2 linked regions of the Vreelandella piezotolerans genome follow. The protein of the gene in region 2 interacts with the protein of the main gene of each other region in a pairwise test. Links are inferred from orthologs where the notes say so. Each region holds a gene or a part of one and is shown on either strand. Other genes may lie near its edges. The genes, in order: glcC and hemL.

Region 1 (9,160 bases), 880 kb from region 2 along the record:
TTTATTGACGAATTTGTTCACCGCTGCCGAGAAATCCTGGCTCAGGTAGCAAGTGGCCACCCAATCGTCGCTGGCATCGGCCGGGAGCCGCCGCTGGGCCTGCACGCGATTGATCAGCGCCTTGCTGGCCTGCAGGGTCAGGGGTGCATATTTGGCAAATTCGGCGGCAATGGTGGCGACTTCGGCGTAGATATCCGCCCCATCGAACAGCTGATTGACCAAACCCGCGCCCAGCGCCTCTTCTGCCGTCACCAGTTTCGCCATCATCAACACTTCTTTCGTGCGCGGGATACCGACCATATCCACCAGCCGAGACACGTTGGTAATGGAGAGCGTGTTGCCCAGCGTCTTGGCAATGGGCACGCCAAATTTCAGCGTGTCGGTGGCATAGCGAAAATCACATACCAGCGCCAACGCCGCGCCGCCGCCTACACAGGCCCCATCGATCAGCGCCAGCGTGGGTTTCGGAAAGGTTTCCAGCTTTCCCACCACGCGGTCGATGCGCCGCTCGTAGCCAATGGCATCCTCCGCTTCCGCAAAATGTGCAAACTGGGTGATGTCGGTACCCGCCACGAAGGCGTCTCCGCCGACACCGTGAAGCACCAGAGCGTGGATATCGGTATCGTCGGCTAACGTGTCGCAGTAGTACTCCAAGGCGTTGTACATTTCCCACGTCATGGCATTGCGGCTTTGCGGACGGTTGAACCCTAACCAGGCCACACCGTCTTTCACCTCGAAGCGCACACTCTCAGTGGTGGGTGCTTGTCGTTGCTGTGTCATGGAGCACCCCTTATCCGTAGATGAAGTTGACCAATGCCAGGGCAAAGGCAGGAATGTAGGTATTGATCATCAAAATCGTGAACAGTACGGCAATGAACCAGAGATTGGTTCTGGACGTGGCCCAGATGTCTGATTTCGCAATGGAGCAGGAGGCAATCAATACGCTGGCAACCGGCGGGGTCTGCTGCCCAATGGCCAGGTTCAGCGTGACGATCAGACCGAAGTGCAGCGGGTCGATACCCACTTCCAGTACCAGCGGCAGCACGATAGGGACGACCAGAATGATGGCGGCTGCCGAGTGCAGGAACACACCGAGAATCAGGAAGATGATGTTCAGCAGTGCCAGGATCACATACTTGTTGCTGGTCAGGTCGCTGATTTGCAAAGCAATGGCCTGAGGAATACGGGTTTCGGTCAGATACCCGCCCACCACCGCAGACGCCGCCACGAGCAGCATGACGACGGCAGTTTGCACACCAGCGCTTTTGCACGAGTCGATGAAGTTCTTGAGGGTAAACTCGCGATAGACCACCGCACTGATGAAGATGGCGACACACACTGCCAGCGCAGCACCCTCCGTCGCCGTCACGAAGCCGCCGAAAATCCCACCCAGAATGATGACCGGAATCAACAGCGCCCAAACGGCCTCTTTCAGTGCCTTCCAGAGTTGCGACACCCGGAAACGACCTTCAGAGGGGAAGTTGTACTTACGCGCCAGGTAGTAGCACATGGCCGCCAAGCCCATCGCCCCCAGCAGGCCAGGAAAGATACCGGCCACGAACATCTGAACGACCGACTCCCCCGACATGACCGCGTACAGAATCATGGGTATGGAAGGCGGAAGGATAATTGCCAGACTGGCCGCCGAAGAGGAAATCGAGGCGGCAAACTCTTTGGAGTACCCCTTCTTGCGCATGGCAGGAATCAAGATACTGCCAATCGCCGACACGCCCGCCACCGATGACCCGGAAATTTCGGCAAAGAACACCGACGCACCGATGGTCACCATCGACAGGCCACCCTTGATGAACCCCACCATGGCCATGGCCAGATCGATCAAGCGTCGCGAGATGCTGGAGGCGTTCATGATGGCACCTGCCAGAATGAACAGCGGGATGGCAATCAACGGAAAGTTGGTTGCCCCCTCGAACATCGTCATACCCACCGTCGGCATCGCCATGCTGCCGTAGGTAATGAAGGTGGCGATCGTCCCCACCAATGCCAGAGCGACCGCCACCGGCACATTGATCAAGATCAGCGCAATCAGTGCAATGAAGATATAGAGAATGATCATGATGGTTACTTATCCTCGCGGCTGGGTGCTAACGGCTTCAATGTCGTCGGCATCGATACCGGCCTCTTCAAGCTCGTGGTCGATGAAGCCTTTTCCGCGGGCACTTCTCACTATGTCGGGTAGCCGTAGCAGCTCCGCGATGATGAACAGCACCGATGCAATGGGAATGGCCGACTGCACCACTTGCATGGAAATAGCCGGCAGACTCACCATGTTCATGCCGTCGAGAATCAGCATGACTTGATAGCTCGCCAGCCCCAGAAATATGAAAAAACCAATGGTGATCGCTTCGGCGAGTAATGCGACTGGCACACGAATGGAGGGCGGACACATATTCAGTACACTAGGACATGTAATGTGAGCCCCTTTAGCGGCCGCCAAAGCCGCCCCGTAATACGTTACCCAAGCCAATAGAACGGCCGCCAATTCGTCATACCAACTCAACGGAGAACCTAAATAGCGAGAAACGAAGCCAATGGTGACCACCCCCGCTAACGCAATCACCAACACCACAACGATACCTTCAAGAAATGCAAAGTAAGCATTCTTGAATTTGGTATAAGCGCTCATTGAAACCTCCTTTAGGAAGAGACGCCCACCTCCAAAGAGGTGGAACGCCGCTTCGAGATGATGGCTTGGTTATTCGCGCAGGGCAGCGACGGCATCCAGCATTTCCTGGCCGCCTTCGACATCATTGGCAAAGGTGTCATAAATGGACTGAGAGGCGGCCACGAAGGCATCGAAGTCTACTTCGTTCACTTCCATTCCCGCATCACGCATCAGAACCAACGTCTCATCATCCAGACGCTGCCCCTCTTCCAGAGCAAAGTCTTCGAGTTCAAGAGCGACTTCCTGCAGCACGTTACGGACATCGTCAGGTAGGCGATTCCAACTGGCACCGGCGGTTAAATAGGCGGGGGTATAAACGTGATTGGAAATAGAGAGATAGTCTTGCACTTCGTGAAAACGCGAGGAGTAGGTTTGAATCAGCGGGTTCTCTTGACCATCCATGGCTCCTGTCTGCAGGGCCACGAATACTTCGGAGAGCGACATGGGAGAAGGCGCGGCACCATAGCTGCGGAACATCTCTATCCGCCAAACACCGCTCGGGGTGCGTAATTTGATGCCGCCAAGATCTTCAGGAGTGGTAATAGGGCGTACGTTATTGGTGATTTGGCGGAAGCCATTTTCCCACACGGCAATAATGTTAAAGCCCTTGGCTTGGGCCGCCTCATAGAGCGGGCCACGGACGACTTCATCGCGAACGCGTTTCATGTGCTCGCGATCCTCAATCAGATAAGGCATTTCAAACAGTGCAAACTGCTCGGCTTCTGAGCTCATGACCGTTGAGGGAATCGCAAGATCGAGCGAACCAAGACGCAGACGACGCATCATGGACTCGTCGCTACCTAACTGGCTATTGCCATAGACATTCACTTCGGCAGCGCCGTCCAAGCGTTCATTGGCCAGCTCAGCAAAGCGGTTAGCAGTAATTTCAAACAGCGAGCCAGGCCCACCGACGTGGCCAAGCCTCACCTCGAGGTTAGCGCTGGCAACCGATGCGTGTAGCCCGAAGGTAACGGCAGCTGCCGCTAGCGCAGTCTTGATAAATTTCATGGGGTACTCCAAGTGAACCGTTGTTGTTGTTGGGTCTTCACCATTTCAATTTGAATTCAAAATTCAAAATTAGGTATTAAACTTTCGTCTTGAAGCAGCCTCCTAAGCGTCAACTTACTGATACACCTAGCATTTAAAAAAGTGATGACATAAAAAAAGCAGCGTTCGACGAACGCTGCCTGCTTGAACGACCACCTCGTTGGCCTAATGCTCTTCGCCACCGGGCGCTAACCCCCAGTGCAAATCGGCCGCTTTGATACCGGCAATGGCGACTTGCTGATCCTCTTCTGACGAAGCGCCACTCACCCCCACGGCACCTATGACACATTGCTCTCCATCAAGAATAGGCACGCCTCCCGCCACCGGCACAAAATGCCCTTTCGAAGCCGCTGCAACGCTAGCAAGAAACGCAGGGCGTTCGATATTGCGTTCCCCAATAATGCCGCTGGCAATGCCCATACCCAGTGCGGCGTGTGCTTTTCCCTGAGCCACCGGAAAACGTAGTGGCGCGCAGCCATCTTCACGCTCGGCAGCCACCACATGGCCACCTCCATCCAGCACTACCAGCGTGAGAGGCGGAAGACCGACTTTTCTCGCCCGTGCCCTCGCCCCGTCTAAGATGGCTCTGGCCTGCTCTCGACTCAACTGAACGCTACACATGAAAATATTCATTGCCATACATTGGCTCCTACATGGTTATTGATTGTTATGGGGAGCAGTTGGGTCACTGCCGCCTATCTAGCATAGCTCGACTTGCTACAATTGAATTCATAATTACTTTTGCGAATCATACAAAGAGTCGCCAATATAAGCGTATGGCTTTGTGTTCAAATGGTGTTTACAAAGCGGCACCCGTCGCTTGGTGGATACCAAGCGGATACACAAGAAGGGACAGAACAATGACGAAAATTTTACAGCGTAATCTTTATCGTGAAGTCGCTGACCGCATTGGTGAGCTGATTGAGCACGGTGAACTGGCCCCGGGTGAGCGGATCTCAGAAAAGCAGCTTTGCGAACGGTTCGGCGTATCACGCACGCCGCTTCGAGAAGCACTCAAGGTGCTGGCCACAGAGGGGCTTATCGAGCTGCTGCCCAATCGAGGTGCGCGGGTGGTGCGCTTGACGTTCAAAAAAGTGAAAGATACCTACGACTTAATGGCAGCATTGGAAGGTTTGTCCGGCGAGCTCGCCTGCCAGCACATCAGCGACGCTGAAATTGCGGCTATACGTGCCTTACACGATGCCATGCTCGAACACTATCGCCATCGAGATCTGGCCACTTATTTCGAGATCAACCAGCAGATCCATGAAAGCATTTTGGCCGCTTCGCGTAATGAGGTGTTGCAAGAGATGTACAGCAACCTCAGTCAGCGCGTAAAGCGAGTGCGCTACTCGAAAAAAATGACCCAAAAATTTTGGAGCCAAGCCGTTCAAGATCACGAGAACATGATCTCCGCGCTCGAGCAGCGCGACAGTAAACGACTTGGGCAAATTTTACGCGACCACCTGTGCAACAAGCTGGAAGTGGCCACCTTGGCAGGCGTCATTGAGGATGACAGCCTGAGTGCGGCCAACGCTTAACCTGCTATTGCCACTGTTCGAGGCGCATTGCTGAACGCTCTAAACGATCATGCTCCGCTTCTAGCTCACGAAGTAGCTCGCTGATACTGGTCAAGTGTTCCAACGCAATCTGTCGCGCCTGCTCGGCATCACCACTTACCACCGACTCATGCAGCCGAGCGTGCTGCTGATTGATCATCTCGCGAGGACCAGGCCGATGGTAGAGATGCTTTACCGAAGCAAACACGGAGCTGAGCAGCAAATCGGTCAAACTCTGTAAGGTATGCACCAAAACCGGGTTATGGGAAGCTTGCGAAATGGCGAGGTGAAACGCATGGTCTAGTCGAGCCAGATGCTCTACCTCTAACTCATCTGGCGAGGCAGCAGCATACGCCGCCATTTCGCGGTAGCGGCGAGTGATCAATACTCGATCCATCGATGTTCCCCGCCGTGCGGCCAGATAGGCGGATTCTCCCTCCAATAAGGCACGCACTTCGAGCAAATCAAACAGGGTACGCGGATGGTCGTTAAACAGGTGCATCAGCGGGCTTTGCTGGTGCATGGGGAGCAGCGACGCCACGGTCGAGCCGTGACCCTGGCGGGTATTGATAATGGCTTTACTGCGCAGAATGCGCAGCCCTTCCCGCAGCGAAGCCCGCGAAACGCCTAGTCGTTCGCACAGACGCCGCTCGGAAGGCAGCAACTGCCCAGGCCGAAAAACACCTTCCAGTATCAACTCTTCCAGGCGAGCAGCCACATGCTCGGGCGTGCGCCGCCCCATGGAGATATCGTCTCTGCTAAACGCCATACGCCGCTCCCTTGGATCAATTGGCCATCTCAACTGGGTAAGACCAAGTCATTCAGGCTCTTCTTCAAACTTACCACCGCCCTACTATCGACCAATTACTGGTCAGACCATTGCACCACAACCTAGACAGGCGCACAAAAAAAGCTCAAATTGAGCGCCATGGTAAAGCAACGCTACCGTTACTTTTAATGATAAAAACTTAGGGATGTCGTTATGAATATCCTTTTCGACGAGCGCCTCGATGGCGAGCTTGTCCACCGTGATAAAGCTGACGTACTCAGCGACCTGCAAGGCGCTGTCCCCTCTTTGACGCTATTGCATCGCGAGGAAGATTTACGTCCTTTCGAGTGCGATGGCCTCGCCGCCTATCGCGTGCTGCCCATGTTGGTGGCGCTACCGGAAACGCTGGAACAGGTCGAAGGCCTGTTGAAGCGCTGCCACGCGCTGGGCGTACCGGTGGTTACCCGCGGCGCAGGCACCGGCCTGTCCGGCGGTGCGCTACCGCTCGAACAGGGCGTGCTGCTGGTCATGTCGCGGTTCAACCAGATCATCAGCGTTGATCCTGATGCTCGCATTGCCCGCGTGCAACCAGGAGTGCGCAATCTTGCCATTTCAGAGGCGGCCGCCCCTTACGGGCTCTACTACGCCCCGGACCCCTCCTCACAAATTGCCTGCTCGATTGGCGGCAACGTGGCTGAAAATGCAGGCGGCGTGCACTGTCTGAAGTATGGTCTTACCGTGCATAACGTCATGCGCGTGGATGTCCTGACCATTGAAGGCGAACGTATGACGCTGGGCTCTGAAGCCCTGGATGCCCCCGGTTTCGACCTTCTGGCTTTGATGAACGGGTCAGAAGGCATGCTAGGCGTGGTCACGGAAATTACCGTGAAGCTGCTGCCCAAACCGGAAACCGCCAAGGTATTGATGGCCAGCTTCGATGATGTGGAAAAAGCGGGCCGCGCGGTGGGCGACATCATTGCCGCAGGCATTATCCCCGGTGGCCTGGAAATGATGGATAAGCTCGCCATCAAAGCGGCGGAAGATTTCATCAAGGCAGGCTACCCCGTGGAGGCCGAAGCCATTCTGCTCTGTGAGCTGGATGGTGTGGAAGCCGACGTGGACGACGACTGCGAGACCGTGCGCCGCGTACTGGAAAAGGCTGGCGCCACTAACATTCAACAGGCACGTGACGAAGCCGAGCGCGCCAAGTTCTGGGCCGGGCGCAAGAATGCCTTCCCTGCCGTAGGCCGCATGTCGCCGGACTACTACTGCATGGATGGCACCATTCCCCGCCGCGAGCTGCCGCGCGTGTTGAAAGGCATTGCCGCACTTTCAGAAGAGAGCGGCCTGCCCGTGGCCAACGTCTTCCACGCGGGTGACGGCAATATGCACCCGCTGATCCTGTTCGATGCCAACAAAGAGGGTCAGCTTGCCCTGGCGGAAGACGTAGGCGGCAAGATCCTGGAGCTATGCGTGGCCGCCGGTGGCTCGATTACCGGCGAGCATGGCGTAGGTCGCGAAAAAATCAACCAGATGTGCAGCCAGTTCCAGCCCGATGAGCTGACGGTCTTCCACGCGCTGAAAGCGGCGTTCGACCCCAAACGGCTGCTCAACCCAGGGAAAAACATTCCAACCCTGGCGCGCTGTGCCGAATTTGGCGCGATGCATGTGCATAACAACGAGTTACCGCATCCGGAGCTGCCACGCTTCTGATGCTATAAGGAACCACCATGACCGAACTAGCGATACACGCTGCCGACCGAGACATTGCCATTGAGCTGAGCGAACAGGTTCGCAGCGCCTACCACGACCGCACTCCGCTGCGCATCGTGGGGGGCAATACCCGGGCCTTTTATGGTCGTCCGGTGGAAGGCACGGAACTCAGCGTCGCTGCCCATAGCGGCATCGTCTCTTACGACCCTATAGAACTCGTCGTCACGGTTCGGGCAGGCACCCGCCTGAGCGCGCTGAACGCGGCGCTGGCAGAAAAACATCAGATGCTGCCTTTCGAGCCGCCCATTTTTGGCGACGCCAGCACCATTGGCGGCGCGGTGGCCACCGGTATGTCCGGCCCTCGTCGCCCTTGGGCAGGTGCCGCACGGGATTTTGTCCTGGGCACTCGAGTGATTACCCAAGAGGGCAAACTGCTGCGCTTTGGCGGCGAAGTCATGAAAAACGTGGCGGGCTATGACCTGTCCCGCATGATGGCAGGTGCCCAGGGCACGCTGGGCGTGCTGGCCGATATCTCGTTTAAGGTGCTGCCCATTCCCACCGCCAGCCACAGCCTGCGCCTTGACATGGGCTTGCAAGATGCCTTAGCGAAGCTCTCTGAGCTTGGCCGCCAGCCATTGCCCATCACCGCTGCGGCATGGCACGCAGGCGAGCTTTTTATTCGGTTGGAAGGCGGTGAAAGCTCCGTCAAGGCCACCAAAGAGCGCCTAGGCGGTGAAGAACTATCTGCGGATTTCTGGCAGCAGCTGCGTGACCAGCAGCATGGCTTTTTCAGCCTCAATGAAGAGCAAGCACTGTGGCGCCTCTCGCTACCGCCCCATACCCCAGCGCTAGAACTCGCCGTTGATGAAAGCGATATCTTCTATGATTGGGGCGGCAGCCAACGCTGGGTGAAAACCGCACTACCCGCAGACACGCTGCGCGATGCATGCCAGAAGGCCGGTGGCCACGCTACCTGCTATACCCCGCATGCCCAAGGGGGTGCAGAGTCACCCTTTACGCCACTGAATCCTGTGGTCGAGAAGTACCATCGCAACCTGAAGGCCGAGCTGGATGCCCACGGCATTTTCAACCCTGGTCGTCTTTATGCGGCATTTTAATCAGGAGAGCTGACATGCAGACGCACTTTACCGATGCCGACCGCCAGAAACCGCATATCCAGGAAGCCGAGCGCATTCTGCGCACCTGCGTACACTGCGGCTTTTGTAACGCCACCTGCCCTACCTATCAGCTACTGGGCGATGAGCGAGACGGACCGCGCGGGCGCATCTACTTGATGAAAGAGTTGCTGGAGAGCCGCGATGACGATGACCAAGTCACCGAAGAGACTCGTCTTCACCTCGACCGTTGCCTAACCTGCCGCAACTGTGA
Region 2 (8,980 bases):
ACGACCGTATTGCCGTCATTCGGGCGGTGGATGGCGATCCGGCAGGTATTGTTGCCTTTGACACTGCGGGTTTCCGGATGGCTACCGGCAGGCATCACGTCGACGAACGGCTCATTGGCGTAGCGTTGCTCGAACAGTGCCTGTAGATCCTCTGGCTCGGCGGTGAGCGTGCCATAGAGCGTGGCGTGAATGCCGCGGATCATGGGCGTTAGATGAGGAACGAAGGTCAATACCACCGGGTGGGACTGCATGTCGCTCAAGCCTTGACGGATTTCCGGCAGGTGCCGGTGGCCGCTCGCGCCGTAGGCTTTCATGGACTCACTGGCCTCGGCCAGTAGCGAGCCGACCTTGGCACCGCGACCAGCGCCGGTTACGCCGGATTTACAGTCGGCAATCAGCTGGCTCGGATCGATCAAGCCAGCCTCCAATAGCGGTAAGTAACCAAGCTGAACCGCCGTGGGATAGCAGCCGGGCACCGCGATCAGGCGCGCTGTCTTGATCTTTTCGCGATGCATTTCAGGGAGGCCGTAGACGGCTTCTTCGAGCAGTTCGAGCGCGCCGTGGGGTTGGTCGTACCAACGGCTCCACTCGTCGGCATCGCGCAGCCGGAAGTCGGCGGAGAGATCGATCACCCGAGTGCCGTTGGCCAGCAGCTCGCCGGCAAGCGCGTGGGCAACGCCGTGGGGCGTGGCGAAAAAGACCGCATCCATCGCGCCCAGCGCCTGAGCGTCGGGTTCGCTAAACGCCAAGGTGTCATAGTGGCCGCGCAAATTAGGGTACATGTCGCACACTTTTACGCCCGTCTCCGAGCGCGAGGTAATGGCCTTGACGTTTACCTGAGGGTGCTGAGCCAGCAGTCTGAGAAGTTCGACGCCGGTATAACCGGTGCCGCCCACGATGCCAACGTTTATCACAAACCACTCCTTGTGCGCTTCGCGCAATCGACGCTTGAATAATTAACAGCCTAATGAGTGTGACCAGGCTGTCGAAGTGTATCCAGCTATGATACACAAGAGAGGCAGCGCTTGAGAGCGCTGCACAGCACGAGACAATGAAACGAACAACAAACGCAAGGACGGACGTTGTGGCACGTTTTTCTCGGTCAGACTTCACCCTAGAGAGCTTTCGCCGCCAATTGGCGAACGTGGATGCGTTGCCGCAGCTATGTGTGCTGGGGCTGGTGTCCGGGGTGATTACCGGGGCGGTGATGGTGGCGTTTCGCCTGCTGCTGGAAGCGGGGGCGGCGCTCTACATGCCGGACGGTGATCCGGAAGCCTTCGAAGGGTTGACGCCTTGGCTAAGAGCACTTCTGCCGATCATGGCCGTCACGTTGATTGGTCTGTTGCTCTATCGGCAGCGGTCTACCGCACGCAAACTCGGCGTCAGCCATGTGATCGAGCGACTGACCTATCATCAGGGTCGCTTCCCGCTGCGCAACTGGCTGAATCAATGGTGGGTGGGTGTGGTTTCGGTGCTTGGTGGTTTGTCCGCCGGGCGCGAAGGCCCGGCGATCCACTTGGGCGCGGCGGCGTCCAGCGGGTTAGGGCTTAAGCTGCGGCTGCCCAATAATAGCTTGCGGGTGTTGGTGGCTTGCGGCACTGCGGCGGGTATTTCCGCTTCGTTCAATACGCCCATTGCGGGGGTCATCTTTGCCATGGAAGTGGTGATGATGGAGTACACCCTGATGAGCTTCATGCCGGTGATCCTGGCCTCCACCATGGGCGCGCTGGTGGCGCAGGTGATGTATGGCAACGAGCCTGCGTTTCGCATTCCCGAGGTGGCGTTAGGCTCGCTGATGAATCTGCCCTGGATCGTGGTGATTGGCTTGGTCATAGGTTTGATGGCAGGGCTCTTCATCCATATTTCACGAAGTCAGCGCCTACAAACCCTGCCGCTGTGGTTGAGATTGGGCGTCGTGGGTGTCGGCACCGGGGTATTGGCGTGGTGGTTTCCGGAGATTCAAGGAATTGGCTATGACAGTGTCGCCGCGGCACTGAATAATCAGTTGGCTATCAACGTTCTGCTGGCGCTGATGGTGGCCAAACTGTTGATCACGGCGATAACCGTCGCAGGCGGTGTGCCGATTGGTATTATTGGCCCGGTACTGGTGGCGGGGGCAGCCACTGGGGCGCTGGGTGGCATGCTCGGCGGCTGGCTATGGCCCGAGAAAGCCGCTGACCCGGGCATTTACGCCATGCTCGGCATGGCAGCGATGATGGGGGCTGTTCTACAGGCGCCTCTCGCGGCGCTGATGGCGCTACTAGAGCTGACGCATACCCCCAATATCATGTTGCCGGGAATGCTGGTCGTGGTGGTGGCCTGCTTGACGTCGCGCCAGCTTACGGGCTGTGAAGGTTTCTTCATTAGCTCGGTACGCTACGGGTTACACCCCCTTCAGCAGCCGCTGATGCAGGCGCTTTCCCGGGTCTCGGTCCCAGCGGTCATGGAGCGTCGCTTAGTGCGCACTGAACGAATGATCACACCTGACCAAGCCCGCCGCTTGCTGGAAACCAACCCCATGTGGCTGGTGATCGAGCGCTCCAGTGATGACAAGCCCGTGCTGGCGCTGAAGGCGGCAGAGCTTGCTCGCTGGCTCTTGGAGCATGACGAAGCGCTCAATGGCGAAGCACCGCCGGAAGATGAGTTGGTGGATCTCTTGGAGATTCCCGGCCAACGGTTGGAAATGGCCCCGATTGGGCTACAGGCCACACTATCCGAGGCGTTTTTGAAGCTTCAAGACAGCGCGCTTGGGGCACTGTACGTCGTACATGGCTACCGACCAAAGCAGCAGCGAATTTCAGGTATCATTACTCGTGGCGCGATCGAGCGTTATTACCACTACACTGACGCTCGACAGCCGGATGTCCGTGATACTGATCCCTAATAAAGAGCCCACCGCCTAAGGAGAGACCATGTACGAATGGGTAAAGGCCATTCATTTGATGGCCGTTGTGACCTGGTTTGCCGCACTGTTCTATTTGCCAAGACTGTACGTGTACCACGCCATGGCACGCGACAAAGGCGATGAGCAAGCGATCACTTACTTCAAGACCATGGAGCGCAAACTCTATCGTGGCATCATGACGCCATCGATGATCCTGGTGCTGATTTTTGGGGGCTGGATGCTCTATTTGGTGCCCGCATGGTTTAGCCAAGGCTGGATGCATGCCAAGCTCACGCTCGTGGCGCTGCTGATTGCCTATCACCACGTTTGCTTGATTTATTTAAAACAGTTCGATCAGTCGCGCTGCACCAAGAGCCATGTCTTCTTTCGCTGGTTCAATGAAGCCCCGGTGATTGCACTGGTCGCGATTATTTTACTGGCGGTAGTGAAGCCCTTTTGATGCGTCGTCCCCTTCCCCCTGTCGTCTTAGTGTTAGCAGGCCATGATCCAACGGGCGGTGCCGGGCTGATGGCCGATAGCGAAGCCGTCGCCGCCTGTGGCGGGTGGGCCGTCACCATCCCCACGGCGCTGACTGTACAAAATTGTCATAACGTGTCCCGCGTGATGCCCGCTGACCCTGGGTCCATGCGGCAAATGGCCGAAGCCGTCAGTGACATGCAGATTGCGGCGATCAAGCTGGGGCTGCTGGCAGACGAGGCCACGCTGCGCGCTGCCGAGCAGATCATTCGCCGTTTTCCTGGCGTGCCGGTGGTGGCCGATCCGGTGCTGAAAGCAGGAGGGGGCGCTGTGTTATCCACAGCCGCTTTACAGACGCTTTACCGAGACCGGCTGTTGCCGCTTGTGGATATCTTGACGCCGAACCGCTTTGAGTTGGCGGCGCTGACACCGGAAATTCTAGAGTCCCATGACGACACTGCCCGGGCGGTGTCACTGCTGTCACAAGGTTGCCAAGCGGTGCTGGTGACGGCAACGGATGACCCCTTACCCGGTTCAGCCGAGCAGGTGGTGCATACGCTGCACTCGCCCGATACCACTCGCCAGTGGCAGTGGCCGCGCTTACCTGACGTCTTTCATGGTTCTGGCTGTACGCTCGCGTCTGCCCTAGCAGCCCGATTAGCGGTTGGTGAGCGCTTACCAACTGCCTGTGAACAGGCCCAGCACTTTACCTGGGAGAGCTTGTCTCACGGCTACCAGCCCCCGAGTGGCCAATGCTTGCCGAATCGCTTGCCACGTCCCGTGCGCTTTTGATCTCATTGGTAGTAAGTCATTTATACAGAGGATGCCATGACCACATCTGCTGAACTGTTCGACCTCGCGAGTCGCCATATCCCTGGGGGCGTGAACTCTCCCGTCCGTGCCTTCAAAGGGTTGCACCGCCCACCGGTCTTCATGGAACGTGCGCAGGGCGCTTACCTCTTCGATGTCGAGGGCAACCGCTACGTCGATTACATCGGCTCCTGGGGACCGATGATTACCGGTCACGCCGATCAAGACGTATTGGCGGCCGTACGTGCGCGGTTGGATAATGGGCTCTCGTTCGGTACCCCCACGGCCGTGGAAACCACCATGGCAGACCTGATCTGCGACATGATTCCCTCCATGGAAATGGTACGCATGACCAGTTCGGGCACGGAAGCCACCATGTCAGCGATTCGGCTGGCGCGGGGCACCACGGGACGGGATAAGATCGTCAAATTCGAGGGTAACTACCACGGCCACTCGGACTCCCTACTGGTGAAAGCGGGCTCCGGTGCATTGACCCACGGCGAGCCCAGCTCACCGGGCGTTCCGGCGTCGTTGGCCGAACACACCATTACACTCTCCTATAACGACCCGGAGGGGGTGGAAGCGTGCTTTGCCGAGATCGGTGAGCAAATTGCCTGCATCATCGTCGAGCCGGTGGCGGGCAATATGAACTGCATTCCCCCTCAGCCAGGTTTCTTGGAAACCTTGCGCCACGTCTGTAACGAGTACGGTAGTATTCTGATTTTCGATGAGGTGATGACGGGTTTCCGCGTAGCGTTGGGCGGAGCCCAGGCGTACTACGGTGTCACGCCGGATTTGACCTGCTTGGGTAAGATCGTCGGCGGTGGTATGCCGGTCGGTGCGTTTGGCGGCAAGCGCGACATCATGCAGAACATCTCGCCGCTGGGGCCGGTGTATCAAGCGGGCACGCTGTCGGGGAACCCGCTGGCCATGGCCGCCGGGGTGGCACTACTCACTAAGCTGCAGGTGCCGGGCTTCCACGATGCCTTGAGCCAGCGTGTACAAACGCTGTGTAACGGTCTACAAGAGCGCGCCAATGCAGCTCGCGTGCCGATGATGACGCAATCCGCAGGCGGCATGTTCGGTGTGTTCTTCACCTCACAATCCCGTGTGGATAACTTTGCTCAAGCCACGGCGTGTAACCCCGATGCTTTTCGTCGCTTCTTTGGCGCGATGCTGGATCATGGCGTGTACCTTGCGCCTTCTGCCTATGAAGCCGGCTTTATGTCTAGCGCACACACGCCCGAGGATATCCAGCTCACGCTGGATGCGGCCGAGAAAGCCTTTGCCGTTATGTAACGTTAAGTAACTATCTGGCCAAGTGCCTGCTACACTGCAAGAGCCGCTCTTATCGAGCGGCTCTTGTGGTTACCGAGGTAGCTAACATGAAACGATTATCGGCTTGGCACGCGTCACGACGATACGGTGCGTGGTTGACCACCGTTCTTACCCTTGGCTTGTCTTTCCCAGGGCTAGCCGCACAGGAGCAGGATATGACCCAAATCCACATCACCATGAGCGGCTCTCCCGGCGCTGAGTTTTCGGCCGAGTGGCGCATTACCCAGGACGGCGACACCATCGAACATCCTGAAACTCGAGGCACGGTGCCCGCAGAGTTCACCTTCGAAGGAGATACCCTAGAAGGTACCGTCAAACTCCTGAGCGACGATGAGCGGTTGGAAGTCGATATCGTCAAAGGCAGCAACCGTTCGCGCTCTTCTACCCAAGGCAAAGGCGGGACGCTGACGGTGGTGGTACGTTAGGTGACAGCACAAAAAAACCGCCCCCGGAAGGGGCGGTTTTGACGACAAGGCCAAATGTTAGTTGCCTTGACTGACCACGTTATAGTTGCCACTACCAGTGGTTAAGATTTGCGAGAAGTGCTGTCCAGCCCCCCCGAACGCACCACTTTGGTTTACAAAATGGGTGTTGCCATTGCCATTAGTACTGATGAAGGAGTCATGCCCGTAACCCGTTTGGGTCACCGCTGCATAGTTAAAGTCGCCGTCGAGGATGATGTCGCTGTCAAGCTCATCACCTGTTTGGGTGGTATATGTCCGGTTAAAGCTACCGTCAGCTTTCACGTAGCTATCGTTTAGCTCGCCGTCCTGGACGACATTCGACTCGTTGAACCAACCTTCCTGTTGTACCCAAGAGTCGTTTAGTCGGCCCTCTTGCATTACATTAGCCATATTAAATCGACCTTCTTGAACAACAATGGAATCGTTGGTAATGCCCTCTTGAGTTACATAGGCGGTATTTTTAAAGCCGTCTTGATCAATGCTGGAGTAGTTATTGCCTGGTGAAGTAAGGGCCTGACCTACAACATCGTCTTGAGTGACGTTGGCTTTGTTTGAAGTACCCTCTTGCTTGATGCGAGAGTCTTGTGTACCCCATTGTGTTACGGATGTACTGTTAAAATTACCATTTTGCTCGATTTGTGAGTCACTACCCACGGCGCTACCGTTGTAGAGAGAACCACCCATGCTGTCGATATCGGCACGCGAGCCGTTGAACTGCCAGCTCGGTGCAGTTTGAGCCATTGCAGCAGCGCTCATGGTCAGAGCAACGGCAGCAGCGATAGTGGTCATTTGAGTTTTCATGGTTACATCCCCTTTATGATGCTCTTACTTTAGTTATTACTGAGGCCGTATCGACTGCTCAGTAGGTGTCGACGGTGACTGGGCGCGCATTGCCTGAGTAGGCGCGTTGTTCGACGCTAATGCTGCGATAGCCACTCCCCGATTGAGAGACTTGAACATCGCTACGTTGGCCCAACTGAGTCACGTAGGTTTCAAGCGGTTGATCGTTGCCTGACTGGATGACATTAGCGGTGTGATAATTGCCCTTTTGCAAAATGACACCTGCATTATTGCCACCCACTTGTTCGATATTGGCGTTATTCCAATCTCCTCGCTGGCTAATGCGAGAGAAGTTACCTGTTTGATAACTCGCAGAATACGACTGGGTTACGTTCGTACGATTGTTGTTACCAATCTGTTGGATAATGCTGAAGTTACCTTGATAGCTCTGCGCATTGGTATCGTTGAAATACTGCTCAATGCGATGGCTAAAAGAGTCTGCAAAGGTAGGTAATGAAACTGCAGAAGCAATCAAGCAAGCAGCAATAGGTGTCGCTAAGCGAAATGTTGCAGTGCTTTGCTTCGAATCGTTAGGTTTCATTTTTATTCCCTCTGCAACAATTTGTATCTTTTTGTATTTCATGCGTTGAGTTTGGCTGATTTATATTTTGATGCCATAAGTAAAAAATGTATGTTGCAGGCGATTTTTTTAGTTAAATCGAGAAAGAATAGTATGAGAAAACTCATACTTTTATTGGCATATAAAAACGGCTTTGCGTGGTGGCAAAGCCGTCAATAGTTTTATATTGCGTTTCTTTGGTGATAAGTTCAGTAATTCTTATAAAAGCGGCGTGGGGGCATTTAAATAATCGGCCAATACTGAGTTTTGCAAGCTAGCCCCGTTCGATAAATTCCATAGGTTATTCTCTACGCCTCGAGCAATTAAGTGGATAACGGCAGATTCTATGGCTGACATGACGGCAAGCTGGACAGGTTCATTGGTCGTAATGCCGGCTTCCGCTTCCAGGAGCCGCCTAAAATCAATAAAGCGATACACTCCTGCCCGAAGCTCTTTAGAGTAAATGGTTTTGGTCGTCGTCACGTTAGCCAGTATTTCGCCTGTGGATATCTCGACGGCTCGTAAATTGACCGTTACCTGATCCACCTGATACTGCCCTGATGCTCCAATGCCGAAATATTCTGCACCCGCACCACCGGTTCTGACGTTGGACTCATAAGCAATGATGCCTCCTTCAAGCATGACCGATGCTGCTCTTAACGAGGGCAAAGTATCGGGTTGATTAAAGCGCTCAAATTCAGCACGAATGATACGTCGCTCGGTCAGCAGATTTTGCAGCCCCACGCGCTCCAAAGGGATAAACCAACCAGAGTCAGCTAATGCGCCTGTCAACATCGCTGCGGCACCTTGTGTCACGGCGGTGGAAAAAGTACTGGCTGGAGCAGGGCGGTACTGACCCGTTTGGTCTCGAAAATCATACACAGAGACGAAGATTTTCCCTGCCGGTGGAGGTAACGAGACTAAATCTTGATAGGTCGCTCCACGGGGCGTCAGGGTTGCCTGTGCACCCTCTAGATTTTCGGACGTAGCCACCATCCCCGCGCACCCACTTAGGAGACTGACCATTATAATTGAAGCGATGATTTTCATGTTGATCCCCTGGCGACACTTATAGCGTCAGTGTTCGGTTGTTAAACCGTTTTGATTTTCTTAAGTGCCTGTTTTGTTGTTAAGGATTAAATAATCCACCCACGCTAATGTTGGTGACATCCCCTGTTACTTTATCAACTACTCTTACAATAAGCTGTCCACCTTCATCGCGTACAACGACACTGAATTCTCCACTATCGAAAGAGCCTTCACCAATTTCGCCGGCGCCTACATCGCTAATGAGCTGCGAGATGAGTCTGCTTTCAAGACTTTGAATAAGCCGCTCAGTAGAGGATAGAGGTTCGATGCTTCTTGCATTAGGGTCGCTATTGGTGTCCTGTGATTGTGCCTTTCCTAGCAAATAGCTACCCATGAAGGGGTCACCGCCAAAAGATGGGTTGAGAGGCTCGTAAATAAGTTCTCCAGCGGTGCTTTTAAGAGAGAGCGACGCTGCCAAACCAGATATTATCAAGGCACTCAATGTGCTTTTTTTAAGGTTAGCACTCATTAGTTTAACTCCTCTTTTCCTAGGTCTTTGTCTGAGGTAAGCGCTGCCGT

The links.
Region 1: the proteins of hemL (region 2) and glcC interact in binary tests that used the Escherichia coli proteins (3 or more experiments, as listed by UniProt). The link is inferred for Vreelandella piezotolerans from one-to-one orthologs.

The regions. Positions count from the first base shown.
Region 1 is NZ_CP048602.1:3,051,083-3,060,242, forward strand. What follows is about bases 4,168-7,160. They hold glcC (transcriptional regulator GlcC), read right to left. Parts: upstream 6,059-7,160; coding sequence 5,276-6,058; downstream 4,168-5,275. Other genes in these bases: GYM47_RS13995 (GlcG/HbpS family heme-binding protein), read right to left, coding at 4,168-4,369; GYM47_RS14000 (GntR family transcriptional regulator), read left to right, coding at 4,591-5,271; glcD (glycolate oxidase subunit GlcD), read left to right, coding at 6,272-7,160. Also shown: GYM47_RS13975 (enoyl-CoA hydratase), read right to left, coding at 1-780; GYM47_RS13980 (TRAP transporter large permease), read right to left, coding at 791-2,074; GYM47_RS13985 (TRAP transporter small permease), read right to left, coding at 2,084-2,644; GYM47_RS13990 (TRAP transporter substrate-binding protein), read right to left, coding at 2,714-3,691; more of GYM47_RS13995, read right to left, coding at 3,896-4,167; more of glcD, read left to right, coding at 7,161-7,771; glycolate oxidase subunit GlcE, read left to right, coding at 7,789-8,889; glycolate oxidase subunit GlcF, read left to right, coding at 8,904-9,160. UniProt on the Escherichia coli protein: Transcriptional activator of the glcDEFGB operon which is associated with glycolate utilization, and encodes malate synthase G and the genes needed for glycolate oxidase activity. Also negatively regulates the transcription of its own gene.
Region 2 is NZ_CP048602.1:3,927,547-3,936,526, forward strand. Bases 3,517-6,329 are described here. They hold hemL (glutamate-1-semialdehyde 2,1-aminomutase), read left to right. Parts: upstream 3,517-4,189; coding sequence 4,190-5,470; downstream 5,471-6,329. Other genes in these bases: thiD (bifunctional hydroxymethylpyrimidine kinase/phosphomethylpyrimidine kinase), read left to right, coding at 3,517-4,153; GYM47_RS18190 (hypothetical protein), read left to right, coding at 5,665-5,934; GYM47_RS18195 (curlin subunit CsgB), read right to left, coding at 5,992-6,329. Also shown: argC (N-acetyl-gamma-glutamyl-phosphate reductase), read right to left, coding at 1-914; GYM47_RS18170 (chloride channel protein), read left to right, coding at 1,085-2,884; protoporphyrinogen oxidase HemJ, read left to right, coding at 2,913-3,344; more of thiD, read left to right, coding at 3,344-3,516; more of GYM47_RS18195, read right to left, coding at 6,330-6,774; GYM47_RS18200 (hypothetical protein), read right to left, coding at 6,833-7,354; GYM47_RS18205 (CsgG/HfaB family protein), read right to left, coding at 7,592-8,422; GYM47_RS18210 (curli assembly protein CsgF), read right to left, coding at 8,502-8,930; GYM47_RS18215 (CsgE family curli-type amyloid fiber assembly protein), read right to left, coding at 8,930-8,980. UniProt on the Escherichia coli protein: Aminomutase that catalyzes the transfer of the amine group on carbon 2 of glutamate 1-semialdehyde to the adjacent carbon 1 to form 5-aminolevulinate.